3 regions of the Leuconostoc carnosum genome follow, and region 1 is predicted to be linked to each of the others. Evidence: riboswitches for the same ligand, from Rfam matches in the RefSeq annotation. Region 1 holds a riboswitch; each other region holds the start of a gene.
The links. Region 1 has a riboswitch for lysine ahead of lysA (diaminopimelate decarboxylase). Riboswitches for the same ligand answer to the same signal wherever they lie in the genome.
Positions count from the first base shown of each region.

Region 2: another riboswitch for lysine. It lies ahead of FGL89_RS05770 (amino acid permease); the one in region 1 lies ahead of lysA (diaminopimelate decarboxylase).
Region 3: another riboswitch for lysine. It lies ahead of alr (alanine racemase); the one in region 1 lies ahead of lysA (diaminopimelate decarboxylase).

Region 1 is NZ_CP042374.1:395,762-401,707, forward strand. It holds gene dapB (4-hydroxy-tetrahydrodipicolinate reductase) at 1-271, opposite strand, end outside; gene dapA (4-hydroxy-tetrahydrodipicolinate synthase) at 274-1,146, opposite strand; gene FGL89_RS01870 (N-acetyldiaminopimelate deacetylase) at 1,139-2,299, opposite strand; gene dapD (2,3,4,5-tetrahydropyridine-2,6-dicarboxylate N-acetyltransferase) at 2,299-3,006, opposite strand; gene lysA (diaminopimelate decarboxylase) at 3,080-4,381, opposite strand; lysine riboswitch at 4,463-4,638, opposite strand; gene FGL89_RS01885 (hypothetical protein) at 4,696-5,031, opposite strand; gene FGL89_RS01890 (nicotinate phosphoribosyltransferase) at 5,034-5,946, opposite strand, start outside.
Region 2 is NZ_CP042374.1:1,150,385-1,156,330, reverse strand. It holds gene mreB (rod shape-determining protein) at 1-323, opposite strand, end outside; gene FGL89_RS05775 (DUF1146 family protein) at 423-644, opposite strand; gene FGL89_RS05770 (amino acid permease) at 777-2,216, opposite strand; lysine riboswitch at 2,300-2,468, opposite strand; gene FGL89_RS05765 (LCP family protein) at 2,698-3,918, shown strand; gene trpS (tryptophan--tRNA ligase) at 3,976-4,992, opposite strand; gene FGL89_RS05755 (ketopantoate reductase family protein) at 5,151-5,946, shown strand, end outside.
Region 3 is NZ_CP042374.1:898,378-904,323, reverse strand. It holds gene FGL89_RS04495 (biotin--[acetyl-CoA-carboxylase] ligase) at 236-1,216, shown strand; gene FGL89_RS04490 (biotin transporter BioY) at 1,252-1,788, shown strand; gene FGL89_RS04485 (2'-5' RNA ligase family protein) at 1,882-2,373, shown strand; gene FGL89_RS04480 (P-loop NTPase family protein) at 2,363-2,845, shown strand; lysine riboswitch at 2,865-3,032, shown strand; gene alr (alanine racemase) at 3,111-4,223, shown strand; gene FGL89_RS04470 (aspartate-semialdehyde dehydrogenase) at 4,253-5,350, shown strand; gene FGL89_RS04465 (YdcF family protein) at 5,364-5,946, shown strand, end outside.

The DNA.
Region 1 (5,946 bases):
GATCATCTTGTAACCCTGTTGCACCAATGACAACAGCCATATTATTTTTAATCGCCCAAAGTGCATTATCATAAACACTTGCTGGTGTACTAACATCCAAGAAAATATCAGCTGAAACAGTTATATCTTCTACTGATGTCCAAACAGGAAAATCACTTTCATGATTTTTGCCACTTAAAATACCAACGATTTCATAGTCTGTATTAACCAAACCATTCTGGATTGCCTGTCCAAGTTTACCAAATCCACCAGCTAAAATAATTTTAGTCACAATTACCCCTCCAACAATTCGTTAAGTTGCGTCTGTTCATCAGTCGTTAACGGTAAAATTGGTAGACGTGCAATATTTTTAACCATACCAATGGCACTCAAACTCGCTTTAACAGGTGCTGGAGATGGAAATGCAAATAGTGCGTTCATGCGTGGTGTCAAATAACGTTGCAAACGACCAGCTTCACGCCAGTCACCACTGTTCATTGCTGTAAACAATGCCGCAATATCATCCCCATATAAATGAGCAGCCACTGAAATCGTCCCTGCCCCACCTTGAGAATAAGCAGCTAATGTTTGCGCATCTTCACCAGTATAAACTGAAAAATCAACAGCTTGTGTTTTTTCAACTTCTGCACCAATAAACTCTGCCGAAGTTGTTTCTTTAACAGCGTTAATATTAGGATGTTGCGCTAATGTAACAACACTATCTACTGTTAAGCCTACCGCTGAACGTCCTGGAATATTATATAACATCACAGGTTTAGGTGAAGCATCTGCAATCGCTTCAAAATGTGCAATCATACCTGCTTGACTTGGTTTATTATAATATGGTGTCACAGCTAAAATCGCATCTACGCCGTCAATTGCCCCTAATTCTTTAGCATTTTGAACTGATTCTACAGTGTTATTTGTGCCTGCATTAGCAATTAACAAAACATCATCAGCTACATAGTCAACAATATGACGTGTGAGTGCTAATTTTTCAGCGTGTGTTAGCGTGGGCGATTCGCCAGTTGTCCCCGCAATAACTAATCCTTGTGTCCCATGAGACAATAAATGATCAATCACGTGGTCGAGTGCAGGGTAATCAATTTCATTTTTTTCATTAAACGGTGTAATAATTGCCGTTATTAAATTAATATTTTTATACATTTTGATTCATCCGCCATTCTATAAAGTCTTTTAAAGCTGTAAATCCAGGTAACAAGGCACTTTCATCAATGTTGAGTTGTGGACTATGCAATGAATGTGTCACATCATTGACACCAAGCCAAAGCATAACACCCGGAATTTGTTGAAGTAAATAACCAAAATCTTCACCCGTCATCGCAGGTTCTGCCAGTTCAAAAGCGATATCATCACGAGTTGTCATAAAATCAATCAAATTATTAGCTAACTTAATATTATTTTCAACCGGCAAATAGCTACCACTCTCTAGTGATACATCAATTACAACGTCATTAGCTAACGCAACACCAGCAGCAATTTGCCGAATGCGTGTCATCATGACATCTAATCCTGATTTTGTCATACTACGAACAGTCCCTTCAAAATGAACATCGTCAGGAATAACATTGTTAGTAAAACCACCACGGATTTTACCAACACTAACAACACCACCCTTAATTGGGTTAACTGAGCGAGAGACAACTGTTTGTAATTGCACAATTAGTTCCGAAGCAATGACAATAGGATCTTTAAGTAAGTGTGGATAAGCAGCATGTCCACCGACGCCATGAACATCAACTGTCAATTCTGCTGTGCCAGCGAAAAGCGTCCCTGCTAACGTACTTAACATCCCAGCTGGTAAAGCAGGCTGGTCATGAATACCATAAAATTCATCTGGTCGCCACTCATTTTCAAACAAGCCTAAATCATAAGCGACTTTACCACCACTTTTAGCTTCTTCTGCTGGTTGAAAAAAGATAATCAAATTATCTTTTGGCTGATGTTGGCTAAAGTACTGTACCATTGCTAACGCAAGCGTCATATGTACGTCGTGACCACAAGCGTGCATACGTCCAGCATGCTGAGAAGCAAAAGGTAAATTAGTTTTTTCTTCAACTGGCAAAGCATCAATATCAGCGCGGTAACCTAATGTTCTTTGCGGATCTTTACCTTCAAAGCGAATTAAAATTGCTGTTGGCAAAGCATCTACTGTACGAATCGTCATCGTATCGTTTTGCCAACCTTTAACTTTATTTAACAAATAATCATGTGTCTCATACTCTTCAAGTGCTAATTCAGGTATACGGTGTAAATCACGTCGATATTGTTGCAATACTTCACCAGTAATTTCACTCATCAAAGTCCCCTTAAGGCATCAATTAAAGCTGTCTTTTGTTGTGTTTGCGAATCAATTGACTTAATGACTTTGGCAGGTACACCAGCTACTACTGTATTGGCTGGGACATCCTTCGTGACAATAGCACCTGCCGCAACAACTGCGCCATCACCCACTTGAACACCTTCAATGACAACGGCATTAGCACCAACTAATACGTTATTTCCAATCCGAACAGGCTGTGCAGAAGCTGGTTCAATCACACCAGCCAAAACTGCGCCTGCGCCAATATGTGAATTTTCACCAACAATCGCACGGCCACCTAAAATAGCACCCATATCGATCATCGTACCAGCCCCAATTTCAGCACCAATATTAATCACAGCTCCTAGCATGATAACAGCATTGTCACCAATTTCAACTTGTTCTCGAATAATTGCACCTGGTTCAATACGTGCATTAACCGCTTTTTTGTCTAATAATGGTACAGCTGAGTTGCGTGCATCATTTTCAATAAAAACATTTTCTGCAGGTAAATTCGCAATCAATGGTTGAATATCAGACCAATCACCAATTAACTGACCAAAAGCAACACCACCGAATTGCTGAACACTGGCTGGTACTTCACCACTCAATACGCCTTTATAAGTCACTTTTACAATAGTTATCTTTTTAGCATTGGCAATGAAATCAATCAAGCGTTGTGCATCATTTTGTACTTCTGTCATCTTCTTCAATTCCTCTTTGTCATTTAATGATGTCTACTTCAACTGTAACAGCTAAAATAAACAGAGCGCATTACTATTTTGTTGAACTTTGTAATGTATAATCTTTGTCCAGCGACATAATATGTTCATAAGTCTCACGGGCAACAACCAATTGATGTTTGCCATTTTCTACGAATACAACAGCAGGACGTGGGTTACGATTATAATTGGATGCCATAGCATAGCCATAAGCACCTGTAGCCAATACTGATAATATATCTCCTGGCTGTGTTTCTGGTAAGGCTTGTTGCCACACCAAAACATCTCCTGATTCACAATATTTACCTGCAACACGAACAACTTCTTTAGTTTGTGCATTAGGCTGGTTAGCTAATACCGCTTCATATTGTGCTTGATATAATGCCGGTCGGATATTATCTCCCATACCGCCATCAACAGCTAAATAGTGACGAATATCAGGAATATCCTTACGTGAACCGATGGTGTAAAGCGTCTGTCCAGCTGGACCAACGATTGAACGACCTGGTTCAATCCATATTTCAGGCATTTTCCAGTCATATGAAGCTGCTTTGCCTTTAAGTGTGCGTATAATAGCCGCAACATATTCACTTTCTGGTAACGGCTTGTCATCGGCCGTATATCGAATACCAAATCCGCCCCCAACATTAATAACGGCGGGCTGCCATCCCCAACTTTGCGCTGTATCAGCAAGCAAAGCTGCATTCTTTTCAAAGCCAGTCACATCAAAAATTTGTGACCCAATATGCGCATGTAATCCACGCAAATTCAAATTATCGTCATTTTTGGCTATTTGGAAAGCTTCTTTGGCCTGACCCGTAAGTAAGTCAAATCCGAATTTCGAATCTTGTTGTCCAGTACTAATAAATTCATGTGTATGCGCTGAAATACCAGGTGAAATGCGCAACAAAATATCTTGCTTTATTTGATGTTCCTGTGCAATTGTTGATAATAATTTTAACTCCAGAAAGTTGTCAATAATAATCGTCCCAACACCTTTTTCTACTGCTAGCGTCAGCTCATCAAAACTTTTGTTATTCCCGTTGAAACTAAGATGCTTGGTATCAAATCCTGCTTTAATTGCTGTAACTAATTCACCACCAGAAACAATATCTGCATGTATCCCTTCTTGCTGAGCGACTTGATAAATTGCCTTAGTCGCAAACGCTTTAGAAGCGTAGCTCACCACGTAAGGCACGTTTTCTTTTTCAAATAGCGTTTTAAAAGCACGCATTGTTTGCCGAATTTTAGATACATCATACACATAAAGCGGTGTGCCATAAGTTTCTGCTAATGAAACGGCATCGGCACCGTCAATTGTTAAATGTTCTAATTCATTAGTTAAATAATTTGTCATTTTGTTCTCCAAATCCACATAAAAAGCCCTCGTTCGAGACCACGGTCACGGACAAAAGGCTTTTGTGTTAGCATTTTTGACAGTTGCCATAGCTCACCGTTATCTCTAACGACAGTCCAACAGTTATTAACTATTGTCCCAATAATCTATCTTGGTAGTGATAAACTATTTCGGCAATATCCCCTTTCACAACACCGCATCACTGCTACAACAGCTTGGTCTTGGTACTTATGTCAATTGCAACCTCTATGTAAATCTTAATTTCTTATTTTAATTATCATAACTTACTGACGAAATAATGTCAAATTTTTCATTTAATATAATGTATCGATAAATGTGAGTCCTAGTTCCTTTCCATATTGTCGAATGGTGGACTCTGCTAAGTTCAGTTCAAACGCTAAATCAATATAGCTAGTCATCCCTTGGTTGAACAATACTTGCATTTGTGCTTTACGCTCGTCCTTGCCAATCGCCGACTCAGTGCCTAATGCCTGAACACCATGTCCGACAAGTGTCGTGTCTTCTTCACTGACAGGTTGCTTATCCCGAACTTCAAGTTCACGATAAGCCTGCGCAGCAGCTTTAATGTCCAAATGTTCTACTTTAACTTCCGAGGTTACATCCGTTGTTTTTTTAAAATTATAATTCATCATTACCCTTCATTGGCTGCGCGTTGAACAATTACTGAACCATCAACTGGTGAAAAAACACCATTGTCATAAACTGTTTGCAATAAGTCATCGCCACTATCTTTTTGCGATACCGTCACCATCTGACCCTGTCGCATGATAACTTTCAATAAGCCAGCTTTTGATGCTTTACTAACATCCGTTTTTGGGTTTTTTTGAATATTGATTCTCTCACCAGCTGAATTTTCAGCATATGCAGCTTTAATAGCAAAACGCTCAGTGTCACGTGTAAATCCTTCTTGTAGCAGACCGCCACCAGAGCCAACGACCAGATTGTCAGCAGACCAACCAGCTGCAATCAAGGCTTCATACAAACTGACAATCGTATCCGCCTTCATACCATCACCCTGAATAATACCAACATTATAATCAAGGACACGATAGCCCTTATGATTAACGGTTGTACCAAAAATAGTCGCTAATGCATCCAAAACCTGTAAATCAATTGTTTTGGGATCACCAGAATCAGGTCTCAAAACAATACGTCCTTCACGCTGCATAATACGTGCTTTGATCTCTGGTGATCCAATAACAGTAGTTATAAACTGTAACGCATCATAAGAATCAATCACAATTGAAAGCACAGCGTCATCTGGGGTACGATCAAGTTGTGCATTCACATAATCGAACTCGCCTTGCCCTGATCCGTAAGCTGTCGCAACTGAATGTTCTGTTGCCCACACCGATAACGCACGACCCGCAACACCATAAACTGATTCAAAATATTGTGAAGCAGCCATGTTATCCGATCCTTGAAAGTGTAATAAATGTGCTGCGCCACCTCGTTTACCTGATTCAAGCGACGTTGCACCACGTAAACCAAAATCATTAACTGCCAGAAACAAATTAGCGACGGTCCCAGATTTTTCAAGCAAT
Region 2 (5,946 bases), 750 kb from region 1:
ATTTCAGTAATATTGGTAGGTGCACAAATCATAATATTAGGCTTTGACATAAAACCTTTAACATTTAATTTATCCACGAAATAAGTCAACATGGCTTCTGTGACATCAAAATCCGAAATAACGCCATCTTTCAATGGCCGAACGGCACGTATATTTCCAGGTGTTCTGCCCACCATACGGTAAGCTTCCGAACCAACTGACAAAACACGATCTGTTTTGTCGTCCACTGCGACAACAGAAGGCTCATTTAAAACAATACCTTTACCTTCTACATAAATGAGAACATTGGCTGTTCCCAAGTCAATGCCAATATCTTTTGCCATGTATTTTCTCCAAATTTTTATTTCTATAAACGGGCACTAATGTGCCAACTTGTCTACATAATCTTCTCAATTATACCATATTTACCATAGGTTTTTCGGTTACTTTTTAAAGACTGCTGCTGGCATATCGATCACCCATCCAGCTGCTGAAATGAAGAAACTAGCCAATAAATAACCCATAATGATCGCCAAAATAACTTTTAAAAAACGGGCTTGGACTGGCGTAAATGGCATCAACCGAGCAAAATTGATTGGGCGAATTATCCAAAAGGCAAAATAAATAGCTAATAGATTAAGGCTCAAAGTAAATATTGGACTCATTATTGTCCTCCTCGATTTAATAATAATATTGATTAGCTAGCGTTCAGTTTAATAGTACTATTATATCAGTTAACAAATGTTTTTATATTAATATAAAAACATCACTCATAAAGTGATGTTTACACTAAATATTCAACGGTGTTGCTCCAAGTCAACATCCTCTAATTTAATCATCTTAGTTTTGTGTGTTATTTTATACCAAACAAATAAGACAATAAACAGCGGCACTGACAAATAAGTAATCGCAATTTTTTCAAGATTCAAATTTGTGAAACTAGCAGGATCTTGTCCAATGATCACCCCAATTGAGATAATCAAAGCAAATATTGGCCCAAATGGGAACCATTTTGCTTTATATTTCAAATCATTCAAGTCTTTACCTTGTGCCACATAAGCACGTCGGAAACGATAGTGAGATATTGCAATACCTACCCAAGCTATAAAGCCTGTCAAACCAGAAGCATTAACAAGCCAAGTATAAGCAACTGAACCACCTTTTGTATTAGAAATAAAAGCTAATAGTCCAATCAGTGTTGTCAAAATCAGAGCAAATACAGGCACACCACGAGTTGATAACCTAGAGAATATTTTTGGTGCATCGCCTTTACGTGCCATAGCGTACAGCATGCGTGTTGAAGCATAAGACCCTGAATTAGCTGAAGAAACAATTGATGTTAAAATGACAGCATTCATCAAACTTGCAGCAAAAGCAATTCCTGCATTTTTAAACACGATGGTAAAAGGTGAAACAGCAATATTTTCTGTTGATGAACTCAATAAACGCGGATCTTGATAATAAACTAAAGCAGAAATAACAAAAATTGCTAAAATATAAAATAGTAAAATACGCCAAAATACTTGGTTAATGGCCTTGGGCACTGACTTGTCAGGATCCTTAGCTTCACCAGCCGTAATACCAATTAATTCAGTGCCTTGAAATGAAAATCCCGCGACAACAAAAACTGATAAAATAGCCTGTGGCCCACCGACAAAGCCATGATTACCAACAGATAAGTTCTTCATCACATCAATATTTGAATGAATAACACCAAAAATTGTCGCAATACCGATAATCAAAAACGCGATAATCGTAATCACTTTGATCATAGATAACCAAAATTCAGTTTCGCCGAAAGCACCCACTGAAAATAAATTGATCAAAAAAATGAGTACCAACGCGATTGATGAAAAAATCCATCCAGGTGTATTTGGAAACCAAAATTTTGTTACTAACCCAACGGCAACAATATCAACAGCTAAAGTAATCGCCCAGTTAAACCAATAATTCCAACCCATGGCAAATCCTAAAGCTGGGTCAACATATTTACCGGCATAGTCAGAAAATGACCCAGATGTTGGTGCATATGTTGCCATTTCACCTAAACTCGTCATTAAAAAATACACCATCACACCAATTGCTAAGTAAGCAACGATTGCACCTAATGGCCCTGCTTGTGCCACAGTAGCACCTGATGCAACAAACAGTCCTGTTCCAATTGATCCACCTAAGGCAATCATTGAAACATGACGTGTCTTCAAATTACGTTTTATACCAGCATTTTCTTCAGTCATGAAACTCTCCTTGTCGAGGCAAATAAAAAAACCTCTGTCTATGGTTAGAAAAAGGTTTCGTTCAAAAAGTCAGTTTAAAATTAACTTTCCAAAGCGCACCACGTTTCCGTGACAGTCTAACAACTATTAATTGTCAGCCCAATTTCATTATGCCATAAATGAAATTTCGGCAACCGCTCCTTTTACATAAGTTCACTGTCTTTGGCAGACTAGCTTATATGACTAATATTGGTTGCATCCTCTTTGATAACTAGGATATTATAGCACTTTTTAAAATAGTGTGTCAATAAAACGAAACATTTGACCAGCTACCTCATACCATGATAATTTAGTTCCTATGCCTTTGTCCAAAACTAAAGCATTATAATATAATATCTTTTAAAATATTTAACTTTATTTTTATACTAATCAGTTATACTAGTATATAGTTGCTTTTTATTTTAATAACTACTATTCATACTACATTAGGAGCTCTTTCCGCATGGATAATAATACACAGACGCCGACGCGTGCTGAAAAAAATCAAGTAAAAAAACATCGTGTTCGTAACACTATTTTAGTTTTACTAGCTATTATCATCCTTACTGCTGGTGGTTTATCTTGGTGGGCTTTTAAAAACACTAAAGGTGCTATCGATGAATCTTATGCTGGAACTGGCGTAAATAAATCACGTAATGTATCTAATGTGGTTAAAAGCGGACGTCCAATCTCTATCTTACTATATGGGACAGATACTGGGGAATTGGGACGTACCTACAAGGGACGCACTGACTCAATGATGTTATTGCTAGTTAATCCTGAAACACAAAAAACAACAATGATATCCTTAGCACGAGATGCTATGGTTTCGATTGTTGGTTATGAAGATACTTTCCCTCAAAAGTTAAATGCTGCCTATGCCTATGGCTCAACTTCTACTTCAATTAAAACTGTTGAATCTTTTTTGAACATTCCAGTTGATTTCTACGCTTTGGTCAATATGTCCGGATTATCCAAGATGGTTGATCAAGTTGGTGGTATTTCAATTAAATCACCGATTGACTTTGTCTACAGTCAAGAAACTGCACATGCTTATGGCCCTAATTTATATCGTTTCCATAAAGGTGAGACAAAATATGAACACTCTGATGATAATGGCAAAACATGGTCAAAATCAAGAACAGTCATGGATGGCGATGCTGCTCTAGCTTTCTCTCGTATGCGCTATGACGACCCAAATGGTGATTACGGTCGCCAGCAACGACAACGCATTGTGCTGGAAGGTCTCATCAATAAATCTGCCAATGTATCAAGTTTACTCAATAATCAGTTTATGTCAACGATTTCAAAAAATGTACGCACTGATTTAACATTTGGTGATATGACAACGCTAGCAAGTAAATACATTAAAGCTAAAAATAATATTGTAACTGAACATATGCAAGGTGTTGGTACAAGTTATCCTGATTCTGAGGGTAATAACGTTGCATATGAAGTTATTCCTCAAAAAGAAAAGCAACGCGTCACTGATTTAGCGCGTAAAACGCTCGGATTAAAAAGTGAAAACACTGGCTTACCGTACGGCGGTGAAGTGCCAAGTGAACTATCAGCCATTGCGGCTTCTTTACGCCCTTCTGAAGATGGCGGTAAAACAACCCCTGACGACCCAGCAACTGCTAATACGTTAGATGATTCAAATAATGAAAATACTACAGGACAATAAGTAAAAGCAGGCAATTCTCAATGAGAACTGCCTGCTTTTATTTTACTTTTATCTCATTTAACCAAAGTAATCAATGCCCATCGCATGACGAACATCTTTCATTGTCGCTTCGGCAACAGCATTAGCGCGCTCAGATCCGTCCTTTAACATACGCATCACCTCAGGAATATCTTGAGCAAATGTTTGACGTTTTTCTCTTATTGGGGCCAATTCTGTTTCCATAACCTCAATCAAATAGCGCTTTAACTTCATATCACCCAAACCACCAGCCATATACTGCTCTTTTAACACTTGCACAGCTTGCTTATCAGGATCAAAAATATCTAAATAAGTAAAGACGACATTTCCTTCTACATGCCCTGGGTCAGCAATGTTGATATGTAATGGATCTGTGTACATTGATTTTACTTTTTTAGCTAACGTATCAGCGTCATCTGAAAGATAAATCCCATTATTTAGTGATTTTGACATTTTAGCATTACCATCAATACCTGGTAAGCGCCCTTGCCCTTTAGGCGGAAAGACACCTACAGGCTCAACTAGGACATCAGAATTATAAGCACTATTAAATGAACGTACTAGCTCACGTGTCTGTTCAATCATCGGTTCTTGATCATCACCGACCGGTACCTTGGTTGCACGAAAAATCGTAATATCGGCGGCTTGTGATACAGGATAAGTTAAAAAACCAGCTGGAATGCCTTCACCAAAGCCTTTTTGAGCGATTTCAGATTTGACTGTTGGATTGCGTTGCAAACGAGCAACGGAAACTAAATTCATAAAATAATCTGTTAATTCTGGCAAACCTTTAATTTGTGACTGAACAAAGATAGTTGTTTTGCTAGGGTCAATCCCCACGGCTAAATAATCCAACGCCACTTCGGTTAACGATTGCCTGATTTTTTCTGGATTACGGGCATTGTCGGTAAACGCCTGTGTATCCGCAATCATGACAAAGGGATCGTAGTCTCCTGAATTTTGCATGGCTACACGGTTTTTTAACGACCCAATATAGTGACCAATATGTAATTTACCAGTTGGACGATCACCTGTTAAATAAATTTCTCTAGACATCTTAATTCCTTCTATTTCGAAATGTGCAAACGCACTATTACTTCATTATACGGTAATTTTCATGAGTTGTACAAATTAAAAAATTAAATTTTGACTTGACTTAAATTAGAGTTAAGATTAGAATTATATCATCAATAATTAATAGGAGGATTCATATTATGAAATATGCAGTAGTTGGTGCGGGCGCTATGGGGTTGAGATATGGGATTTTACTTCAAGAAAATGCTGGTGTTGCAGTTGATTTTATTGAACCAACACAAGCTAGTCTCGATAAAATCCATGAGCAGGATGATCAAGTGTGGAAATCACGCGATCATCAAGACAAACATAAAATTAAAATTAATATTTTCTCACCTGAAGAATATAATGGTACGCCTGATGTTTGGATATTTTTTATGAAACAAATGCAGTTACAAGATGCACTTGATCGTCTAAAGCCAAAATTCAAACCTGGACAAACAGCATTAGGTGCGATGAACGGTATGGGACACATTGAAAAGTTACAAAATTATTTCGATGATGCCCATATTATTGGTGGTACAGCTATGATCGCTACCGTATTAAATGATTACGGGGATGTTGACTTTATGGGTGCTGAGAGTGCCGGCTCATCCGTTTATGCAAACTTAACTGAGCAGCCTTCAGAAACCATGGACTTGCTTCAAAAAGATTTTCAAGCAGCACATTTGAATCCATCTTACACTGAAAATTTCATGGGAACATTGCTTACTAAAGTCTTTTTTAACGCAGTTGAAAATTCAATTGCAACAATGTTCCAGTCACGTATGGGGCAGTTAATGGCCTATGATAACTTTTTAGAGGGTATCGCACGTCCCTTGATTAATGAAGCTTATGATGCCGCTGAAGCAGCTGGTATCAAACTGATTGAAACACGTGATGAAATGGTGGCCCAAGTGGACTATGTTTCTAACGTCGCTAATCCACTTCATTTCC
Region 3 (5,946 bases), 500 kb from region 1:
GCGCAATGTGATGAATTTTATGCATGTTATCAGTGTCACGATGCTATGGTAACGCATCATTTCTGTCCCATGCCTCTAACTGATGAGCGGGTAGCTGTGTTGTGTGGTGCATGTCATTTTGGCATGACAGGACAAATGTATCTGAAGGCAAATTACTATTGCCCGAAATGTCATCATCCTTTCAACAATCAGTGTGCGCGCCACATTGAAATTTATTTTTCGTAGGATAAAAAACATGAAAACAGATGAACGATTATTACAATTTTTTGCCAAACATGAAGGTGAATATTTAAGTGGTGAAACTTTAGCACAAACCTTAAATATTAGTCGTGCTGCTGTATGGAAAGTCATCCAAAAATTAATTGACCAAGGGCATCGTATCGATAGTCAACACCGTGTTGGTTATCGATACCAAGCTGGGCAAATATTAAGTGCACCAATTATTGCGGAATTAGCAAAATCTAATTGGAAAATTAGGGTTTTAGATAGTGTTAACTCGACTAACACCTATGCGAAAGAAACTTTAGCACATGATGATATAACAGAACCAACCATGATTATTGCTGATTATCAAACTGATGGTCGCGGGCGTTTGGGTCGTACGTTTATTGCACCACCGGAAACGGGGTTATATATTTCCTTTGCTTTACCATTACCAATCGGGGCGGCAGTTATACCAGGACTATTGACGACAGGCACGGCTGTTGCAGTTTCTAGAGCGATCCAAAAAACACTAGGCATTCAACTAGATTTTAAATGGGTTAATGATTTATTATTTAAAGGACGTAAAGTTGGCGGAATTTTGACTGAAGCAGTGATGGATTTTGAAAGTCAGCAGGTTTCAGCTTTGGTTGTAGGTATTGGCTTGAATTTATTACGTCCTGAAAACTTAACGGGCGCTTTGGTGAACAAAATTGGCGGCATGGTGGAGACTTTAACGGTATCACGGAATATTATTGCTGCCAACGTGCTTGATGAATTTGTCACATTCTACGATGCCTACACTACCGGATCATTTTTACCCGAGTATCGTGAGCGTAATATTGTTATTGGGCAAGAAGTTACTATTAAATATGGGCGAGAGTTATTAACTGGCATAGCTAAAGATATTGGTACAGAAGGTCAATTGCTTTTGGATGTTGGGGATAAAGTGATTACCGTGAATTCTGGGGAAGTCACGAAAGTGAATCTACCACCGAATATTTACTGTGGTTAATTTTGTTGTTCAACTAGTATAAATTGGAGAGAGAAATGAATTCAAAAACACAACGTATAGCTGTTACGGCAGTTTTAACGGCATTATTACTTGCTGTTGCACCTTTGGCAGTTAACATTGGTCCGGTTCCGCTGACGCTGCAGACATTAATTATTGCCTTGGTAGCTTCAATTGCATCGACACGGGTTAGTTTAACTGCTATTAGCTTATATTTATTATTGGGCGCTTTGGGATTACCAGTATTCGCTGGCTTTAAAGGTGGATTTGTCTTGTTATTGGGTCCAACAGCGGGATATTTGTGGTCGTTTCTTTTATTTGCGCCTATCATTGGGTTGTCATTTAAAAAATGGTCGACTGTGACTGGTTTAGTCATAACAAATATTATTGCCTCGATATTGAACTTAACATTTGGGACAATTTGGTTGGCTATTAGTATGAATATGCCTGCGCAAGCAGCGATCACAGCCGGATTCACACCCTTTGTTGCCACGGGTGCATTGAAAATCACTGTCGTTGTGATTGTAGCAATTGCCGTGCGTAAATTACAAAAACGAACAGTATTAGCATTTTGAACTAAGTCAATCTTCGGATTGGCTTTTTTGATATACTAATTTAAAAAAGGTTGAAGTATGCTAAGATCTGTCTTAATGTTTCCAAAATTTAGTATGAATAATGAAATTGATATTATTCGCAGCCAATATGATAATTTATACTATCATATTGCACCACACATATCACTTGTCTTTCCTTTTGATAGTCAGTTATCGGACGAACAAATTATTGAAGTAGTTACTGAGGTAGCGAAGCAATATCCACCGTTTGAAATACAGTTACAAGAAGTTTCTGGTGATTCAAAACATGGATATGTCTGGCTGGTAATTGATCAAGGGTCTAGTATGTTAGAAAAAATCCATGACGCGCTTTATGATAAAGTAGTTTTTCGAAGATACCTACGAAAAGATCTGCCCTATCAACCACATATCACTATTGCACAAGGCTTAATGCCAGATCAAACGACACAATTATTAGTTAAGTTGCAAAATAACAGATATGATTTGTTGACAACCATTACAGAGGTGTCAATCGAACATATTTTAGATAATGATGATTCAGAAAATTTTGCTACTATTGCATTGGATAATGAATATGAAAATTAGAATTATTGGACCAGTTGGTAGTGGCAAGACGACGTTAGCTCATTATTTGGGGCGTACCATGAATTTACCGGTAACATCTTTAGATGATATAAATTGGGAACGACAAGATAGTGGAGACAGACATAGGACAATAGCAGAGAGGCATGTTCTGCTAGATCGGCTGTTGCAACAGGATGACTGGGTCGTTGAAGGCGTACAATTTCGCGATGGTCAAAGTTTGTTTGAAGCAGCAGATAAAATTTATGTTATAGATATACCATATTGGCAAAATGTATATTACATAGTTAAACGTTACATTAAGAGCCTGATATCAGATGGACCTAAGCAATATAAGCAGTTGTGTATATTTCTAGAATGGCAAAAAAAGTGGCGTAAACATGATTGTGATGAAATTAATAAGTTATTAAAATTCTATCATACTAAAGTGACGGTAATTAAGAATTTAAGGTGTTTGACAAAGAATAAAAATTAGAATAAAATAAAAACAATTAGAAAATCATAGAGGTTGCCGCAGACATAAGTCGCTCGCGGAGTGCTGGCAGGTACTTTGAAACGGGTAAAAGGGGATACGGCCGAAGCACTAACACTGTCATGTTGGTTAGCTGGGTCATTAGTTAATATCTAATGGACTGTCGCGAAAGCGGAGTGCTATGACAGGAACGATTGTTTAAATGCGATCCGTGACTGCCACACTTGGCAATCACGGATTTTTATTTTATGTGAAAAGAGTGTGAATAATGGTAGAAGCAATTACGCGGCCTACACGAATTGAAATTTCAAAAAGTGCTTTAAAAAACAATGTTGATGTCGTGAAAAAAACTTCTGGTGCTGACAAAATATATTTAGCAGTGAAGTCTAATGCCTACGGCCTTGGTCTCATACCAACAGCCAAAGCAGCAGTTGCAGGTGGTGTGTATGGTTTGGCTGTGGCAATCATTGATGAAGCATTGGCCTTACGCCATGAACGTATTACGGCACCCATTTTGATTTTGGGTATTTCTTCAGCTGAATATTCTGAGTTAATGGCCGTTCAGCATATTATGGCAACGGTTGTATCTTTAGATTGGTTAAAGGAAGCTGCAACACATTTAAGTGGTGAGCAACGATTACATGTTACCCTTGGGGTAGATACGGGGATGGGACGCATTGGATTCCGTGATCGTCAATCATTAGCTGAAGCGATTGCATATGTGCAAGTACATTCTGATATTTTTGATTACGTTGGGGTATGTACACATTTTGCCGAGTCTGATTCGTCAAATACAGATTATTTCTATAAACAATTAAAACGGTGGCATGATATAACAGATGGGCTACCGGAGCCAGAATTTTATCATGTTGCAAATTCTGGTGCGGCGATGTACCATGCTGATGAAGTACCACATGAAGTGATTCGCGTTGGTACAGTCTTGTACGGTATTGAACCATCACGTGGTGAATTAGCAGATGGGAAAGATTTAAAAGCTGTCATGTCTTTGCGTAGCGAAATGAATTTTGTGAAATTATTGCCAGCAGGCGAGGGCATTAGTTATTCGCATAAATATACAACGACTGGCAACGAATGGATTGGTACGGTACCAATTGGTTATGGTGATGGCTGGTTACGCAAATTAACTGGTTTCAATGTTATTGTTGACGGACATTATGCGCCGATTGTTGGTCAAGTGGCTATGGATCAATTGATGATCAAACTACCACATGAATATCCGGTGGGCACCACAGTGACCTTTATTGGTCGAGATGGTGATCTAGAGAACACAATTGAAGATGTCGCGCAGCATGCCGGCTTAGCGCCTTGGGAAATTACCACTGGGTTGCAAGAGCGATTACATCGTGTCTTAGTTGATTAATAGTTTATTATGAGGAGAAGTATAATAAAATGACAGAACGTAAGTATAACGTAGCTATTCTTGGTGCTACAGGGGCTGTTGGTACACGCCTAATTGAACAACTAGAACAGTCAACGGTGCCAGTGAACACGATTAAGCTTTTGGCATCATCACGGTCAGCTGGTAAAACGCTACAATTCAAAGGTCAAGATGTGACGGTTGAAGAGGCAACAGCAGAGAGCTTTGAAGGAATTGATATTGTACTAGCTTCAGGGGGGGGTTCAGTATCTCAACGTTTTGCCCCTGAAGCTGTGAAACGTGGTGCGGTTGTCGTCGATAACTCAAGTTATTGGCGTATGAACGATAACGTGCCTTTAATTGTACCTGAAGTTAACGAAGCAGCTTTGCGCGGGCACAATGGCATTATTGCCAATCCCAATTGTTCGACAATACAGATGGTTGTTGCGTTAGAACCAGTACGACGTGCTTATGGGTTGAAGCGCGTGATCGTTTCAACATATCAAGCAGCATCAGGTGCTGGTCAGTCAGCTTGGCAAGAACTTGTCGATGAGACGGAAGCCTATAATCATGGTGAAACACCTCACCCAGCAATTTTACCCGTTAAAGGTGCAGAAAAGCACTATCCATTGGCTTATAATTTATTACCACAAATTGATGTTTTTGAAGATGATGGCTACACGCATGAAGAGTGGAAAATGATTCATGAAACAAAGAAAATTATGTTTGGTGACAAAAATTCTAAGGATGTTAAGGTCACAGGCACTGCGGTACGTGTACCCGTGCCAATTGGTCACGGTGAAGCAGTTTATTTTGAGACAGCAGCTAATACTGGTGCAACAGTAGCTGGTATTCAAAAAGTTTTGAGTGCTGGTGCTGGTGTTGTTTTGGAAGATGATCCGCAACAGCAACTTTATCCACAACCTGTCAATGCAGCGGGCAAGCGTGAAACATTTGTCGGTCGTGTGCGCGCCGATGTTGAAAACGATGATTCATTTCACATGTGGGTTGTTTCAGACAATTTGTTGAAAGGTGCAGCTTGGAATACTGTCCAAATTGCAGAAAGACTGGTTTCATTAGACCTAGTAGCTGTCCCTGCCAATGCGGCTGAAAAATTCAACTCACTTTAAGTAGTTAATGATAATGGTAATAGTCTTATTCATAGCTTTGGCGATATGCTTTTCGGCACTATTGTATTATCAAGTCAAACGAAATCCTGGCACACTCACAATTGGTACGTATGCCTTTTTTGTGACCATTTCACTGATTTGTGCGATTACTGTACTATTTGGTATATCATACGACACGATAGTACGTATTTTAGAATATCTTTATTATATCGTGGTGCTTTTAGGTCTCACATTAATGTGGCGTTTGGTTTGGTATAGTTGGAAACGTTTTCGTAGTTTTTTATTACCTATAATGTTTATCGGATATATAGCTGCGATTGTATTGTTATCGCCATTCGTCTTATTACGTTGGGGAATTACAGGTTTAGCGTTGTATTTTGTTTGGCAATTCCTACGTTTTTTAATAAGCAGCTTGATTTATGGACAGGTTATTTCAGCTCCTAAGCAAGGACCACTTGTTGTACTTGGTGGGGGTTTAGCAGACGGCTACAAGATCGGCAATATTGTGAATGCGCGTATTCGCGCTGCAGTAGCAGATGCTAAACTCATGACGATATTTCCAATGATTGTATTTTCTGGTGGACAAGGCGAAGACC